2 regions of the Haloleucobacter albus genome follow, and region 1 is predicted to be linked to the other one. Evidence: riboswitches for the same ligand, from Rfam matches in the RefSeq annotation. Region 1 holds a riboswitch; the other holds the start of a gene.

What was found. A riboswitch is a leader RNA that binds a small molecule or an ion and turns the genes downstream of it on or off. The one in region 1 is predicted to bind thiamine pyrophosphate.
Region 2: linked by a shared signal. The riboswitch ahead of thiO (glycine oxidase ThiO) and the one ahead of thiC (phosphomethylpyrimidine synthase ThiC) in region 1 are both predicted to bind thiamine pyrophosphate.

Annotation. Positions count from the first base shown of each region.
Region 1 is NZ_JBQWAS010000012.1:13,307-21,156, forward strand. Features, by position in the region: gene ACT6QH_RS01115 (DegQ family serine endoprotease) at 1-1,337, shown strand, start outside; gene serB (phosphoserine phosphatase SerB) at 1,407-2,318, opposite strand; gene miaA (tRNA (adenosine(37)-N6)-dimethylallyltransferase MiaA) at 2,341-3,264, shown strand; gene ACT6QH_RS01130 (tellurite resistance TerB family protein) at 3,342-4,448, opposite strand; gene ACT6QH_RS01135 (thymidylate synthase) at 4,558-5,352, opposite strand; TPP riboswitch at 5,530-5,662, shown strand; gene thiC (phosphomethylpyrimidine synthase ThiC) at 5,764-7,632, shown strand; gene ACT6QH_RS01145 (hypothetical protein) at 7,798-7,850, opposite strand, start outside.
Region 2 is NZ_JBQWAS010000028.1:72,677-80,526, reverse strand. Features, by position in the region: gene leuS (leucine--tRNA ligase) at 88-2,733, shown strand; gene ACT6QH_RS10330 (hypothetical protein) at 2,720-3,352, shown strand; gene holA (DNA polymerase III subunit delta) at 3,356-4,384, shown strand; TPP riboswitch at 4,510-4,605, shown strand; gene thiO (glycine oxidase ThiO) at 4,596-5,834, shown strand; gene thiS (sulfur carrier protein ThiS) at 5,852-6,058, shown strand; gene ACT6QH_RS10310 (thiazole synthase) at 6,163-6,945, shown strand; gene ACT6QH_RS10305 (thiamine phosphate synthase) at 6,947-7,594, shown strand; gene ACT6QH_RS10300 (carbonic anhydrase) at 7,673-7,850, shown strand, end outside.

The DNA of each region.
Region 1 (7,850 bases):
AGGTGATGGATGCGGTTGTAAACATTTCCACGGCGCAGAATGTCGCCGCATCCCGCAGTGTGCCAGTGCCGGAACTGCCGCCCGGCTCACCCTTTGAAGATTTCTTCGAGGATTTCTTCCGCCACCGGAAGGAGGATGGAAAGGACGGTGGCCCGAGGCGGGTCTCGTCTCTCGGCTCCGGCTTTGTCATTGACCCGGCCGGGCTGATTGTGACCAACAACCATGTCATCGCAGATGCGGATGAAATTTACGCCAATTTCAGCGATGGCACCAAGCTGAAGGCAGAATTGATCGGCCGTGACACCAAGACCGACCTCGCCTTGCTCCGCGTCAAGCCGGAAAAGCCGCTGACCGCAGTTAGCTTCGGTGATTCAGACCAACTGCGCGTAGGCGACTGGGTCATGGCCATTGGCAACCCGTTCGGCCTAGGCGGCACGCTGACGGTCGGCGTCGTCTCCGCCCGCAACCGGGATATCAATTCCGGGCCCTATGACAATTTCATTCAGACCGACGCCGCCATCAATCGCGGCAATTCCGGCGGGCCGCTGTTTGATATGGAAGGCAGGGTGGTGGGCATCAACACTGCCATCATCTCCCCTTCGGGAGGATCTATCGGCATTGGCTTTGCGGTGCCCTCAGCCACGGCCAAGCCCATACTGGCACAGCTTGAGCAATTCCACGAAGTGCGGCGCGGCTGGATTGGCGTGCGCATTCAGCCGGTGACAGATGATATCGCCGAAGCGATGGAGCTGCCCTCCACCCAGGGGGCCCTGATTGGCGTGGTGGACAAGGAGGGCCCTGCGGCGAAGGCTGGTCTACAGGCTGGAGATGTCATCCTCACCTTCGATGGAAAGCTCATCAAGACCGTCCGAGATCTGACCCGCACCGTGGCCGATACCATGGTGGGCAAGACAGCCCGCATCGAAATTATCCGCAAAGGCAAGCCCCAGACCCTGTCCTTGCAGGTCGCCCGCATGCCCGTTGAGAAGGAGGCGGAAACCAAGCCTGCCACCCTTTCAAAGGAAAAGACCACAGCCCCCCGCAAAATGCTGGGCCTTGAGCTTTCCCCCATCACGGAAGAACTCCGCCAGCGCTTCAATATTCAGAGCAGCATTCAGGGGGTGGTCATCATCCATGTGGATGAGAATTCGCCCGCTGCGGAAAAGGGGCTCGTACCGGGGCTCATCATCATGCAGGCCGGGCCCGAGCCGGCCAGAACCCCGGATGATGTAGAGCAGCGCATTGCCCAGCTCCAGCAAAAGGGCAAGCGCGCCATTCTGCTTCTGGTTTCGGATGGAGAGGGAGAGCAGGAATTCATCACCCTGCCGCTGGAATAAAAGCCCGCATCAACGGAGCGGCTGCATGCCATACATAAAGCCCCCGCGATATTGCGGGGGCTTTTTTGTTCAATGCACCTCTTCAGGCGTACGGAACTCTTCAGCCGTGTAGCCCTGCATATAGAGCAACGCAGTCAAGTCGCCATGGTCAATGCGGGCATGGGCCGCTTCCGCAACCTTGGGCTTAGCATGATAGGCAACCCCCAGCCCAGCCTCGGCCAGCATGGACAGATCGTTCGCTCCGTCCCCCACGGCCAGCGTTTCAGAGGGTGCCAGATGCATCTGGTCGCGCAGCTCCACCAGTGTGGCAAACTTGGCGTCGCGGCCCAAAATCGGGTCCGCCACCTTGCCTGAGAGAATCTCACCTTCCACAAGCAGGGTATTGGCGCGGTTTTCATCAAAACCGATCCATTCCGCGACCACTTTGGTAAACAGGGTGAACCCCCCGGAAACCAACGCCGCATAAGCCCCGTTGGCGCGCATGGTAGCCACCAGCTCGCGGCCGCCGGGGGTCAGGTGAATGCGCTCCTTCAGCACATCCGCCACGACATTCACCGAGAGCCCCTTCAAAAGCGCCACGCGCTCGCGCAAGGCCGGCTCGAAATCAATCTCGCCACGCATGGCTCGTTCAGTGATGGCGGAAACATGCGCCTTCAGCCCGGCCTTGTCGGCCAGCTCATCAATACATTCCTGGCCAATCATGGTTGAATCCATATCCGCCAGAAACAGGCGCTTGCGCCGGCCGGCCTCCAGCTGGACAACCACATCCACCGGCGCACCATTCAAAGACTGACGCACAGTTTCCGCAATGGCGCGCGTATCAGCCCCAAGGGTGGGCTTGAAATGAATATCTACTGCCACATCCTGGTGGAGAACCACAGGTTCTTGCGCACGGGGCAGCACAGCGCGCGCATTGTGGATTGCCTCATTCGTGATTGCAGGGGCAGAAGGATTGGAAATCAGCGTTGCAACATAGGCCATGACGATACCGGAACCTAAGGACATGAAAAGATCGGCGGTGCTTATCGCGGGCCCTACCGCCAGCGGTAAATCGGCGCTTGCCCTTGCGCTTGCCGAACGCAGGGGCGGAGTCGTGCTTAATGCAGATTCCATGCAAGTCTATGGCGATCTCGCCATATTGACGGCGCGTCCAAATGACGCAGACCTCGCCCGCGCGCCCCATCGCCTCTATGGCCATGTGGATGCGGATGCGGAATATTCCGTCGGGCGCTGGGCGGAAGAGGCTCAGGCAGCCATGCAGGAATGCTGGCGAACCGGGCAATTGCCCATTCTGGTTGGTGGCACCGGCCTTTATTTCCGCGCGCTGACACAGGGCCTTGCCGAAATCCCTCCGGTGCCCGAACAGATCCGCTCCGCTCTGCGCGCGGACGCCGAGCAGGAAACAAACCAGACCCTGCACCACCGCCTGCAACAGGCCGATCCGCAAAGTGCGGCCCGCATCGCCCCGAATGATCGACAGCGGATTTTACGCGCGCTGGAAGTGAAGGCCGCTACCGGTCGCCCGCTGAGCGCATGGCAGGCCGAGACTCAGCCCCCCTTCCTGCAACCGGAAAAAATTGTCCCCCTCGTGCTGGAGGTAGACCGCACCTTACTGTGCGAACGCATTGATACGCGCTTTCTCGATATGCTGGAGGCGGGTGCGCTGGAAGAGGTGCGCGCGCTGGCCGCCCGCAATCTGCCGACGGGCAGAACTGTGCTGAAAGCCCATGGAGCCCCCGCCCTCACACGTCATCTGGCTGGAGAGATCACGCTGGAAGACGCTATCGCGGAAGGGCAAGGTGATACGCGGCGTTATTCCAAGCGCCAGAATACTTTCTTCCGTCACCAGATGGCCGAATGGCCGCGCCGCGCGCCGGAAGAAGCCCTGCCCTATCTGCTGAGTGCAATCGACAGGCAGCAGGATTAAGGCTCCGCCTTTTCCTGAAGATAATATGCCCGGCCGTGCGGACGACCGGACATATTATTGTGCGTCACCAGGGAAGATCAGGCCGCGTTGAGATCGCGATCGATCTGGGCCTTGAGGCCCGCATCAATATTCAGCGCCTGAGCGAGACCCGCCAGATATTGTTGTTCCGCCACGCTATCCACCCGAATGGACATGGCGGACACGGCGTAGATTTCCATAGCGGCCTGAGGCGTTGTGGCGGCGTCAATCAGCGTCTGCGGATTAACGGGCGTCGTGAGATAACGCATCAGCGCCTCACGATCATCCGTACTGGCCCCCACCTTGGCCAGCCCCTGAGTGATGTGCTTCAGCTCATCGGCATCAATCTCGCCATCCGCCTGCGCCGCGGCTGTCATGGCGCTCAGCAGCACAGCGGAGAATGCCTCAGGACCACCGGGCATTTTTTCAGGTGCGAAGGTGGTGTCGGAAGGCTCGACATCACCCATGAGGCGGGAAGCCCCCCCCCCCTGCTGGGCCTGCCATTTGCGGAAGGCATTGAAGGCCAGCATGCCGATCACCGCAAGGCCGCCATATTTCACCAGATCATTGCCGCCAGCGGCCTTGCCACCGGAAGTGTTGCCGGAGGGAGCCTGCTGCGGCATCGGGGCAGGAACGGGCGCGGAACCGGAAGAAGACGGCACGGAGGCCGGCACACTGCCGCCGCTTCCCAGCGCATCCGTCACCATATCGGAAAGACCGCCACCGCTGCCGCCCCGCGAGGCGGAGGTGCTGCCCTGCTGTGCAGCGCCGCCCCCAAGGACCTGTCCCAGCAGATCGCCAAGGCCGCCCGGCAAACCACCGGAAGCCGCACCGCCCTGAGAGGAGCTGCCCCCACCAAGCACCTGGCCGAGTATGTCACCCAGCCCACCCGGCAGACCCGACGCATTGCCCTGCGGCCGAGCACCGCCCTGCGGCGCACCACCGCCCAGCACCTGGCCGAGAATATCTCCCAGCATGCCGCCGGCACCACCCTGCTGCGCAGTAGAGGAGCCTTTCACCCCACCACCACTGAGCACCTGGCCTAGCACTTCACCCAGAGCCCCTTGCAAACCGCCTGAATTGCCAGATTGCCCGCCCCTGCGGACACTGCCATTCGAAAGAGCCGCCCCAAGCAACTGACCTAGAAGGCTACCTGCGTCCGCCATCGAAATCTCCCCCGACATCTGAGCGTTGATGTTTCACCCTGTCACATTTTCAAGGCAAGAACACGGTTGCCTGAAAGCGCCCGCACCATTTGCGTGCAGAAACCACACCCTACACCGCAACCGGCGCGCGGATAACAGGCCACGGATCATAATCCTCCACCTTCACATCCTCATAACGGAAGGCGAACAAATCCTTCACCTGCGGGTTCAGTTGTAGCCTGGGCAAATGGCGGGGCATGCGCTCCAGCTGCTCATGGGCCTGATCGAGATGGTTCACATACAGATGGGCGTCCCCCATGGTGTGGATGAAATCCCCCACCCTCAGCCCTGTCACCTGCGCCACCATATGGGTGAGCAAGGCATAGGAGGCGATGTTGAAAGGCACCCCCAGAAACACATCGGCGGAACGCTGGTAAAGCTGGCAGGAGAGCTTTCCATCCAGCACCGCGAACTGGAACAGGCAGTGACAGGGCGGCAACGCCATTTTCGGCACATCGCCGGGGTTCCAGGCCGTCACGATCAGACGGCGGCTGTCGGGATTGGTGCGGATCTGCTCCACCAGATCAGAGATCTGGTCGATCACACTGCCATCCGGCGAGGGCCAAGAGCGCCACTGATGGCCATAGACCGGTCCCAGATCGCCTTCCGCATCCGCCCACTCATCCCAGATGCTGACGCCATGTTCCTGCAAATAACGCACATTGGTGTCGCCAGCGAGGAACCACAGCAGTTCATGCACGATAGACCGCAAATGCAGGCGCTTGGTGGTGACAAGCGGAAAGCCCTTTTCCAGATCAAACCGCATCTGATGTCCAAATACGGAAAGAGTGCCCGTTCCGGTACGGTCGTCCTTGCGAACCCCTTCCGAGAAAATGCGGCGCATGAGATCAAGATATTGCTGCATGCAATGGGCCTTCGCTTTGGAATGTCAGCGGCTGTGTTGCCCTTCTTATTCCCCTCCCGAAGAAATTTTCCAAGCCTGCTTTTCACACGGCCCGGTTTTTCCGGCCTGTGATACAAGGCGCACGGACACAGCTTCATGAGAAGCGTTGACTTTCGCTGCCTGTGTGGCCCACAGTCCTCCTGTTCCAAGGGGGGCCCCGTGATGGGGCTGAGATTTCGCATCGCCTGAACCGGCAAGGTTCCGGCACCGCGTTGACCCTTCGAACCTGATCCGGGTCATACCGGCGAAGGGATCGGAACCCGTGCGGCAATGCCACAGGCGCATCCGCATCCGCCTCCTGCAGCTTGAACCCCGGCTCTCACTTCGCCCGCGCGTGCACCCCTCGCCCGCGCCAGCTTGATGGAGAACCGCATGCTTGATGAAGCTTCCACTTCATCCCTGAAAGTCACCACCGGGCCCCTGCCCCAGTCCCGCAAGATCTATCTTGAGGCGGGGCGGCCGGATGTGCGCGTCGCCATGCGCGAGATCGCCATTTCTGATCCGGCAGAAAAGCCGTTGCGTGTCTATGACACCTCCGGCCCCTATACTGACCCGGAAGCCGTCATCGACCTGACCAAGGGCCTGCCAGCCCTGCGCGCGGAATGGATTCTCGCCCGTGGCGATGTGGAAGATATTGAAGGGCGCGCCATTCGCCCGGAGGATAACGGGCTGAAGGCCGGGCAGGAATCCGCCATGCCGCAGTTTGACCGCACCGGCCGCAAGCCGCTGCGCGCCAAGCCCGGCAAGCGCCCCACCCAGATGGCCTATGCCCGCGCCGGCATTATCACGCCGGAAATGGAATATGTGGCCGCGCGCGAGAATCTCGCCTTCGCCAATGGCGGCCCGCACCCGCGCCACAAGGCCATGGGGCTCGGCGCGCAGATCCCCACCGAGATCACCCCGGAATTCGTGCGTGAGGAAGTGGCTCGCGGCCGCGCCATCATCCCCGCCAATATCAACCATCCTGAAATCGAGCCGATGGCGATTGGCCGGAACTTCCTGGTGAAGATCAACGCCAATATCGGCAACTCCGCCGTCACCTCCGGTGTGGCCGAGGAAGTGGACAAGCTGGTATGGGCCACCCGCTGGGGTGCCGATACGGTGATGGATCTGTCCACCGGCAAAAACATTCACACCATCCGCGAATGGATTATCCGCAATTCGCCGGTTCCGATCGGCACTGTGCCGCTCTATCAGGCGCTGGAGAAGGTCGGCGGCATCGCCGAGGACCTGACCTGGGATGTCTTCCGCGATACGGTGATCGAACAGGCCGAACAGGGCGTGGACTATATGACTGTCCATGCCGGCGTGCGCCTGCCCTTCGTGCCGCTGACAGCGGACCGGGTAACCGGCATCGTCTCGCGCGGCGGCTCCATCATGGCCAAGTGGTGCCTCGCCCACCACAAGGAGAGCTTCCTCTACGAGAATTTCGAGGAACTGTGCGAGATTCTCGCGGCCTATGACATCTCCTTCTCGCTGGGCGACGGCCTGCGCCCCGGCTCCATCGCCGATGCCAATGACGCCGCCCAGTTCGCCGAGCTGGAAACGCTGGGCGAGCTGACAGAAATCGCCTGGAAACATGATTGCCAGGTGATGATCGAGGGCCCCGGCCATGTGCCGATGCACCTCATCCGCGAGAATGTGGAAAAGCAGCTCAAGGTTTGCCACGAAGCGCCCTTCTATACGCTTGGCCCGCTCATCACCGATATTTCCCCCGGCTATGACCACATCTCCTCCGCCATTGGCGCAGCGATGATTGGCTGGTTTGGCACGGCAATGCTCTGCTATGTGACCCCGAAGGAACATCTGGGCCTGCCAGACCGCGATGATGTGAAGACAGGCGTGATCTCCTACAAGATCGCTGCCCATGCGGCAGATCTGGCCAAGGGGCACCCGGCGGCGCGCATCCGCGATGATGCGCTCTCCCGCGCCCGATTCACCTTCCGCTGGCGCGACCAGTTCGCTATCTCTTTGGATCCGGAAACCGCAGAGCGTTTCCATGATGAGACGCTTCCGGCCGAAGGCGCCAAGGTGGCGCATTTCTGCTCCATGTGTGGGCCGAAATTCTGCTCCATGAAGATCTCGCAGGAGCTGAAGGTCGAGGCGGGTGATATTGCCCGTGCGGAAGCCGATAATACGGCTGCCGAAGGCATGGCTGAGATGGCGCGCAAGTTCCGCGATAGCGGCAGCGAAATCTATCAGCCCGCGCCGGATGTCACCCAGCCGCCTGCGGCGGAGTGATGGCCCACCGGACCCCCTCCTCAATGCAGGGCTGACCCGGAAAAGATAAGCACAGAGAATGGCCGTTCCTGCCGGAGCGGCCATTTTCACATGGAAAAGGGCCGGCCCCACCGGACCGACCCCACTTCATCCGTACCTGCTGATGCAAGGCGCAATGTCCAAGGCTCAAACCTCAGGTTTCACGACATCAAGCGGGCCATGGTCATCGCAGTGATCGC
Region 2 (7,850 bases), on a different contig from region 1:
AAAACCAGACCTTGGCCCCTCTGGTGGTTGACCCGCGCGCCGGTTTCTGCCCTAGTCCCCGCCACATTCCGACCCTTTGACGGCACCATGACAGACGATCGCACCGTGGAGCAGGGCTCCGACCGCTATAACGCCCGTGAAGTCGAGCCGCGCTGGCAGAAAGCGTGGGCAGAGAAGGGCACCTTCCGCACCCGCAATGATGACCCGCGCCCGAAATTCTATGTAATGGAAATGTTCCCCTATCCTTCGGGGCGCATTCATATCGGGCACGGCCGCAATTATGTGATGGGCGACGTGCTGGCGCGCTACAAGCGCATGAAGGGCTTCAATGTGTTGCACCCCATGGGGTGGGACGCCTTTGGCCTGCCGGCGGAAAATGCCGCCATTGAACGGGGCATCCATCCGCGCGAATGGACCTATGAGAACATCGCCTCCATGCGCGAGCAGCTCCAGCTTCTGGGCCTCTCGCTGGACTGGAATCGCGAGATCGCGACCTGCGACCCCAGCTATTATGTGGAGCAGCAGCGTATCTTCCTCGATTTTCTCGATCATGGCCTGGCCTATCGCAAGGAAAGCGAGGTCAACTGGGACCCGGTCGACAATACCGTGCTCGCCAATGAGCAGGTGATTGACGGGCGCGGCTGGCGCTCGGGCGCTCTGGTGGAGCGGCGCAAGCTCTCGCAATGGTTCCTGCGCATCACCGATTTTGCTCAGGAACTGCTTGACGGGCTGGATACGCTGGAGCGCTGGCCTGAAAAGGTGCGCCTGATGCAGCGCAACTGGATCGGCCGCTCGGAAGGCATGGAAGTGCTGTTCGAGTTCGTGCGCGGTTGTGCGCCGGAAGGCGTTGGCGCGGTCAAGGTTTACACCACGCGGCCCGATACGCTGTTCGGCGCATCCTTCCTGGCGCTTTCGCCGGATCATCCGCTGGCGCGCCAGCTGGCGCAGGATAATGAGGAACTCGCCGCCTTCATTGCCGAATGCAAGAAGGGCGGGACCTCCGCCGAGGAAATCGAGACCCAGGAAAAGCTGGGCTTCTATACCGGCCTGAAGGTGGTGCATCCGCTGGATGCCGAACGCACCGTGCCGGTTTATGTCGCCAATTTCGTGCTGATGGATTACGGCACCGGCGCTATCTTCGGTTGCCCGGCCCACGATCAGCGCGACCTCGATTTCGCCCGCAAATACAAGCTGCCGGTGGTGCCGGTGGTGCTGCCGCCGGATGCCGACCCGGAGACCTTCGCCATTGGCGATGAAGCCTATGATGGCGATGGTGCGTTGTTCAATTCCGGCTTCATGGATGGCATGAGCGTGCCGGACGCGAAGGAAGCCGTGGCGCGCCAGCTGGAGCGCTTCCGCGTGGGGCGTGAGCCGCAGGGCACGCGCAAGGTGAATTTCCGCCTGCGTGACTGGGGTGTCTCCCGCCAGCGCTATTGGGGCTGCCCGATTCCGATCATCCATTGCGAAAGCTGTGGCCCGGTGGGTGTGCCGCGCGATCAGCTGCCGGTGACGCTGCCGGAGGATGTGACCTTCGATCGTCCCGGCAATCCGCTGGACCGGGCGGCGGCCTGGCGCGATGTGGCCTGCCCCAAATGCGGCAAGCCGGCCCGGCGCGAGACGGACACGATGGATACCTTCGTGGATTCGTCCTGGTATTATCTGCGCTATGCATCGGACAATGTGGAAAAGCCGCTGGACAAGGCGGCCGTGGCCCACTGGCTGCCGGTGGATCAGTATATTGGCGGCATTGAGCATGCCATTCTTCATCTGCTCTATTCGCGCTTCTTTACCCGTGCGCTGAAGGCCTGCGGGCGCGTGGATGTGGCGGAGCCCTTCGCCGGCCTGTTCACTCAGGGCATGATCGTCCATGAATCCTACAAGGATCAGGATGGCCGCTGGCTCTTCCCCGAAGAGGTGAAGCGCGAGGCCGATGGCCGGGCGGTGAAGATTGCCGATGGCACGCCGGTGACGGTTCTGCCGCCGGAGAAGATGTCCAAGTCCAAGCGCAATGTGGTGGCCCCGGAAGTGGTGGCCGATACCTATGGCGTGGATTGCGCCCGCTGGTTCATGCTCTCTGATACGCCGCCCGAGCGCGACAGTGAGTGGACCCAGAGCGGCATTGAGGGTGCATGGCGCTTTGTGCAGCGCGTGTGGCGTCTGGTGAATGAGGCCATCGAATATGGCGCGTCTGCCGGCACGGCAAAGCCCGAGGCGTTCGGCGATGTGGCGCTGAACCTGCGCCGGGCCACCCATGGGCTGGTGTCTACCGTGGCCGAGGATGTGGAGCGCCTGCGCTTCAATGTGGCCGTGGCGCATGTGCATGAATTTGCCAATGTGTTTGGCTCGGCCATCGCACAGGCCCGCAAGGTGGACACGGTGCCCGCCGATCTCGCCTTTGCCCTGCGCGAGGCGGGTGAAATGCTCACCTGTGTGGTGGCGCCGATGATCCCGCATCTGGCGGAGGAGTGCTGGAAGCATCTTGGCCATGAGGGGCTGGTGGCGGAAGCCGGCTGGCCCGTAGTGGAAGATGCGCTGTTGCAGAACGATTCCGTGACCCTTCCGGTGCAGATCAATGGTAAGAAGCGGGATGATATTGTTGTCCCGCGTGAGGCGACCCCGGCTGAGATCGAAGCCGCGGTGCTGAAGCTGGAAGCCGTGCAGCGTGTGCTGGAAGGGCGTGCGCCCAAGCGGGTCATCGTGGTGCCGCAGAGGATCGTGAATGTCGTTGCCTGACACTGCCCCCAATGGCGCCGCCTGCCCGGCGCCCCGTGCCTTTTCCCGCATGCGTGCCCGGCACGCGGCGGGGTGGGTGGTCGCCGCGCGCCTGACTTTTGTCGGGCTCGCCTCGGCGGCGCTGGCCGGTTGTTTCCAGCCCATGTATGCCGCCAGCACGCCGGATGGCGGGCCGGGCCTGCGCGAGCAGCTGAGCAGCGTGGAGGTAATGCCCATCAATGGCAGCCTCGGCCATGTGCTGCGCAATGATCTGATTTATGATTTCAACGGCGGCGCGGGTAATCCGGCGCATGCAGCCTATCAGTTGCTCATCAAGACCAAACTGAGCAAAAGCACGGCGCTGGTGAACAAGAAATCCGGCCTGCCGGATAACGAGATCATCCGCGTGGAAGCGGACTGGACCTTGGTGCGCAAGGGCGATCCGAAAAAGACGAAGGTGGCGAAGGGCAAGTCCAAGGGCTCCGCCACGATCGACACCAGCTATCAGCGCTTCGCCAATTACAGCGCTGCCAAGGATGCTGAACGGCGGGCCTCTCAGGAAATCGTCGCCGATATCCGTACACAGCTGCTCGCGCATTTCATCCGTTCAGCGGGTCAGCCTGCGGCACCGGGCAAATAAGCCATGGTGGCGGTGCGGCCGGGAGATGCCGAAACGGCCCTCTCCCGGCGGGATCCGGGCAAGAGCGTCATTTTGCTGTTTGGCCCGGATACCGGGCTGGTGCGTGAGCGCGCCGATGCCGTGGTGAAGGCGGCGGTGCCGGATGCCAGCGACCCCTTCGCCCTTGTGCGGCTGGAGGGGGATGAGCTGTCTGCCGACCCCCAGCGCCTGATTGATGAAACCAGCACCATCGGCCTGTTCGGGGGCGAGCGTGTCATTCGCGTGCGCGCGGGTTCCCGAAATATCGTGCCGGCTCTCAAGCCGGTGCTGGAAGGCCCGGCCGGGGCGCTGGTGGTGGTGGAAGCCGGAGATCTCAAGCGTGGAGCTGCCTTGCGCAGCCTGTGCGAAGGTTCTCCCAATGCGCTGGCCATTGCCTGCTATGCCGATACCCAGCGCGATCTGGCCCGGCTTGTCGATACGATGATGGCCGAGGCCGGCCTTTCCATTGATCGGGATGCGAAGGAGCTGCTGGTGTCCCTGATCGGCGGGGACCGGATGGCCTCGCGTGGGGAAATCGCCAAACTCACTCTCTATGCGGCAGGCACGGGCCGGGTCAGTGTGGAGGATGTGCGCACCATTGTGGGCGATGCTTCGGCGCTGGCGCTGGATGATGTGGTGGATTGCGCACTTTCCGGGAATGCCGCCGGCGCGGTGAAGGCGCTGGCCAAGGCGTTTGGGGCCGCCACCCGGCCGGATGCGGTGCTGGGTGCGTTGCTGCGTGGTCTTTCCAGCTTGCATCAGATGGCCCTACAGGTGGAAGCCGGCCTGCCGCCGGAGCGGGCGGTAGAAAAGGCCCGCCCCATGGTGCATTTTTCCCGCAAGCCCAAACTGGAGAAAGCCCTGCGCGTGCTGAGCGCAGACCGCTGCGCGAAGCTGATGCTGGCGGTGGATGAGGCGATCCTTTCCGGTCGTCGCAATGCGCCGCTTGCCCCTTCCATCTGTGAACGTGTGGTGTTGCAGGTGGCCCAGCAGGCGGCTCGCCGGCGCAGATGAGCTTGCGGGGACACCGCGGCTGGGCACTGTGCGCCTTGCTCCTCGTGTGCCCACCTCTTGCCGCCTCCTCTTGCGCCTCCTCTTGCGACCTCCTCTTGCCGCCTTCCTGTGTGCGTGAGATAGTACAGGCTGGCCTGGGGTGCCGCTCTCCATGCGGCTGAGAACATACCCATTGAACCTGTCTGGATCATGCCAGCGTAGGGAGGTGCCGATGAGCAAGGGCTTGTCGTCCGGTTCCATGTCTTCCAATTTCATCTCGTCCACATCTGATTCTTCTTCGTCCGCATCGCCTGTAGCTGGCGCGCAACCGCGCGTGGCGGTGGTGGGTGCCGGTGTCATGGGGCTTTCCATTGGCTGGTTGCTGGCGAAGGCCGGTTGCGCGGTGGAGCTGTTCGATGCCGGTATCGCCGGCCTTGGGGCCAGCCATGCTGCTGCCGGCATGCTGGCCGCCTGTGCGGAGGCAGAGCCGGGGGAGGATGCGCTTCTCGGCCTCAACCGGGCCAGCCAGGCGCTGTGGCCGGCCTTCGCGGCCGAGCTGGAGGCGGATGCCGGCCAGAGTGTGGATCTGCGCACGGAAGGCACCATCACCATCGGCATTACGGCGGATGATGGGGCGCGGCTGCGCCATCTCTTCGCCCTGCAAACATCTCTCGGCCTGCCGGTGGAATGGCTGAGCCCGGCGCAGGCGCGCCGGCTGGAGCCGCATCTGGCCACCCAGCTTTCGGGCGCGATTCTCACGGCGGAGGATCATCAGGTCGACAATCGCAAGGTGGTGGAAGCGCTGAAGCTGGCCATTGTCCGCGCCGGTGTCGCCCTGCATGAGCATTGCCCGGTTTCCCGCGTGGAAACGGTGGGTGGGCGTGTCACTGGCGTGGTGGCGGGCACGGCGGAGGCCGGAGAACGCCATGTGCCGGCGGATATTGTCATTCTGGCGGCTGGCGCTTGGAGCCGGGGCGTGGAGATCACGCCCGCAAAGCGGTTGCCGGTGCGCCCTGTAAAGGGGCAGATGGCCGCCGTGCAGATGGACCCGGCCGCTCCGCTGCTGAACCATGTGTTGTGGGGGCCGGGTATCTACCTGGCGCCGCGCCGCAGTGGCCGCCTCATTCTGGGGGCAACCACCGAGGAAAAGGGCTTCGATACGCAGATCACGGCCGGTGGCCAGTTGGCGCTGCTCACCAATGCCTGGCGCGCTTTGCCCACTATTGAGGAGCTGCCGATCATCGAGCAATGGGTCGGCTTCCGGCCGGGCAGCCGGGATGATGCGCCCATTCTGGGGTCGAGCGATGAGGTGGACGGGCTGATCTATGCCACGGGCCACCATCGCAATGGCCTTTTGCTGTTGCCCGTTACAGCGCGGGTCATTGCCCGTCTGGTTCTGGAAGGGCGGATGGATGAGGTCGCCGCGCCCTTCGCCGCTGCGCGCTTCCATCCGCGTGTCGCAGCAGAATGAGTGGGCAGGAGAAGAAGATGCTGTCGCTGAAGGTGAATGGCGAAGAGATCCAACTCGCGGTGAAGACCGTGGCTGATCTGTTGCAGTCGCAGCAGATCGAACCGGAACGCAAGGGCATCGCCGTGGCGCTCAATGGAGCCGTGGTGCCGCGTCGCAACTGGGCGCAGACCATTCTGGCCGATAGCGATACGGTGGAAATCATCACCGCCCGGCAGGGGGGGTGAAGGGCGCCGCGCCCCATTACTTTCCCCGATGATCCGCCCCCATCAGATAAGGCAAGAGTGACGTGAACACGCTTTCAACCTCTCACCCCTCCAGCGTGCCGTCCATGGCGGCCCCTCAGGATGACCTGCTGGTGATTGCAGGGCGCAGTTTCCGTTCGCGCCTGTTTCTGGGCACGGCGGGTTATCCCAACCAGCAGGTGTTTCTGGATTCGCTGGAGGCTTCCGGCTCGGAAATGGCCACGGCCTCCATCCGGCGTATCTCGCTTTCCGGCTATGAGGAAAGCCTGACGGATCTGCTGACCGACCGGGTGCATATTCTGCCCAATACTGCCGGTTGCCAGACGGCGAAAGACGCCATCCTCACTGCCGAGCTCGCCCGTGAGGCGCTGGAAACGGATTGGGTGAAGCTGGAGGTCATCGGTGATCGCGAATTGCTCTATCCCAATGTGGAAGAGCTGCTGAAGGCCACGGAAGAGCTGGTGAACCGCAGCTTTGTGGTGCTGCCCTATTGTAATGATGACCCGGTGACCTGCCAGAAGCTGGCGGATCTGGGCGCAGCCACAGTGATGCCGCTGGGCTCCATGATTGGCTCTGGTCTCGGCATTGCCAATCCGCACATGATCGAACTGATCTGCTCGCGCTCGCCGGTGCCGGTGGTACTGGATGCGGGCCTGGGCACGGCTTCCGATGCGGCGCTGGCCATGGAACTGGGATGCTCGGCTGTGCTGCTGAACACCGCCGTTTCCAAGGCGTTGGACCCGGTGCGCATGGCGCGGGCCTTTCGCTACGCGGTGGAAGGCGGGCGGCTGGCGCGCCTGTCCGGGCGTATTCCCAGAAAGCTTCATGCTGAAGCTTCCAGCCCGGAATTTGGCCTGATCGGCGGCTGAGATGCCGGCTTTCCGGTCGCGCGTGTCGTCATCCTTGCCCCATCCCCCCTTGCTGCTGATTACGGATCGGCGGCAAGTGCGGGGCGGTGATGTGGTTGCGGTAGTGGCCGGGGCCTGCGCGTCCGGTTGCCGTTGGGTGAGCCTGCGCGAAAAGGATCTGTCGCCGGAGGCGCAACGGGCGCTTTTCGTGCGCTTGCGTGAGGTGACGCAGCCCTTCGGCGCGGCCCTGACCCTGCATGGTTCTGCGCAACTCGCGCTGGCGGCAGGGGCGGATGGGGTGCATTTGCCGGCCGGCAGTGATGCCCGTGCGGCCCGCGCATTGCTGGGGCCAGAGGCACTCATCGGGCTTTCTCTTCATGATGTGACCGAGATCGGGGCCTTGTCGGCCGGAAGCGTTGATTATGTGACAGCCAGCCCGGTGTTTCTTTCAGCATCCAAGCCGGGCTATGGGCCGGCTCTGGGTGCGGAAGGGTTGGCGCATTTTGTTACGGCTTCTCCCGTGCCGGTGGTGGCGTTGGGGGGCATTGGTGTGGAACGGGTCTCCATTTGCCGTGCGGCAGGTGCATTGGGTGTGGCGGTGATGGGAGATGTGATGCGCGCAAAACTGCCGGCCGCACACATTGCCCTCTTGATTGCGGGCCTGAATTAGATTCTCGTATCGTCCGTGTCTGCGGGAGCAGCTTTTCTGTCTTTCGCTCAGACGCCTCCTCTTTGAGAGGGCACCATCATGAAAAGACGCAGTTTTCTGGCTGGCCTGGCGCTCTGCCCCATCTGTGCCGGCACGGCTCTGGCCCAGGATGCCCCTATGGGCCCTTCCTGGGGTTATGAAGGGGCTGGCGGCCCTGAACATTGGGGGTCGTTGGAAAAAGCCTATGAGGCCTGCGCCATTGGCGCTCAGCAATCCC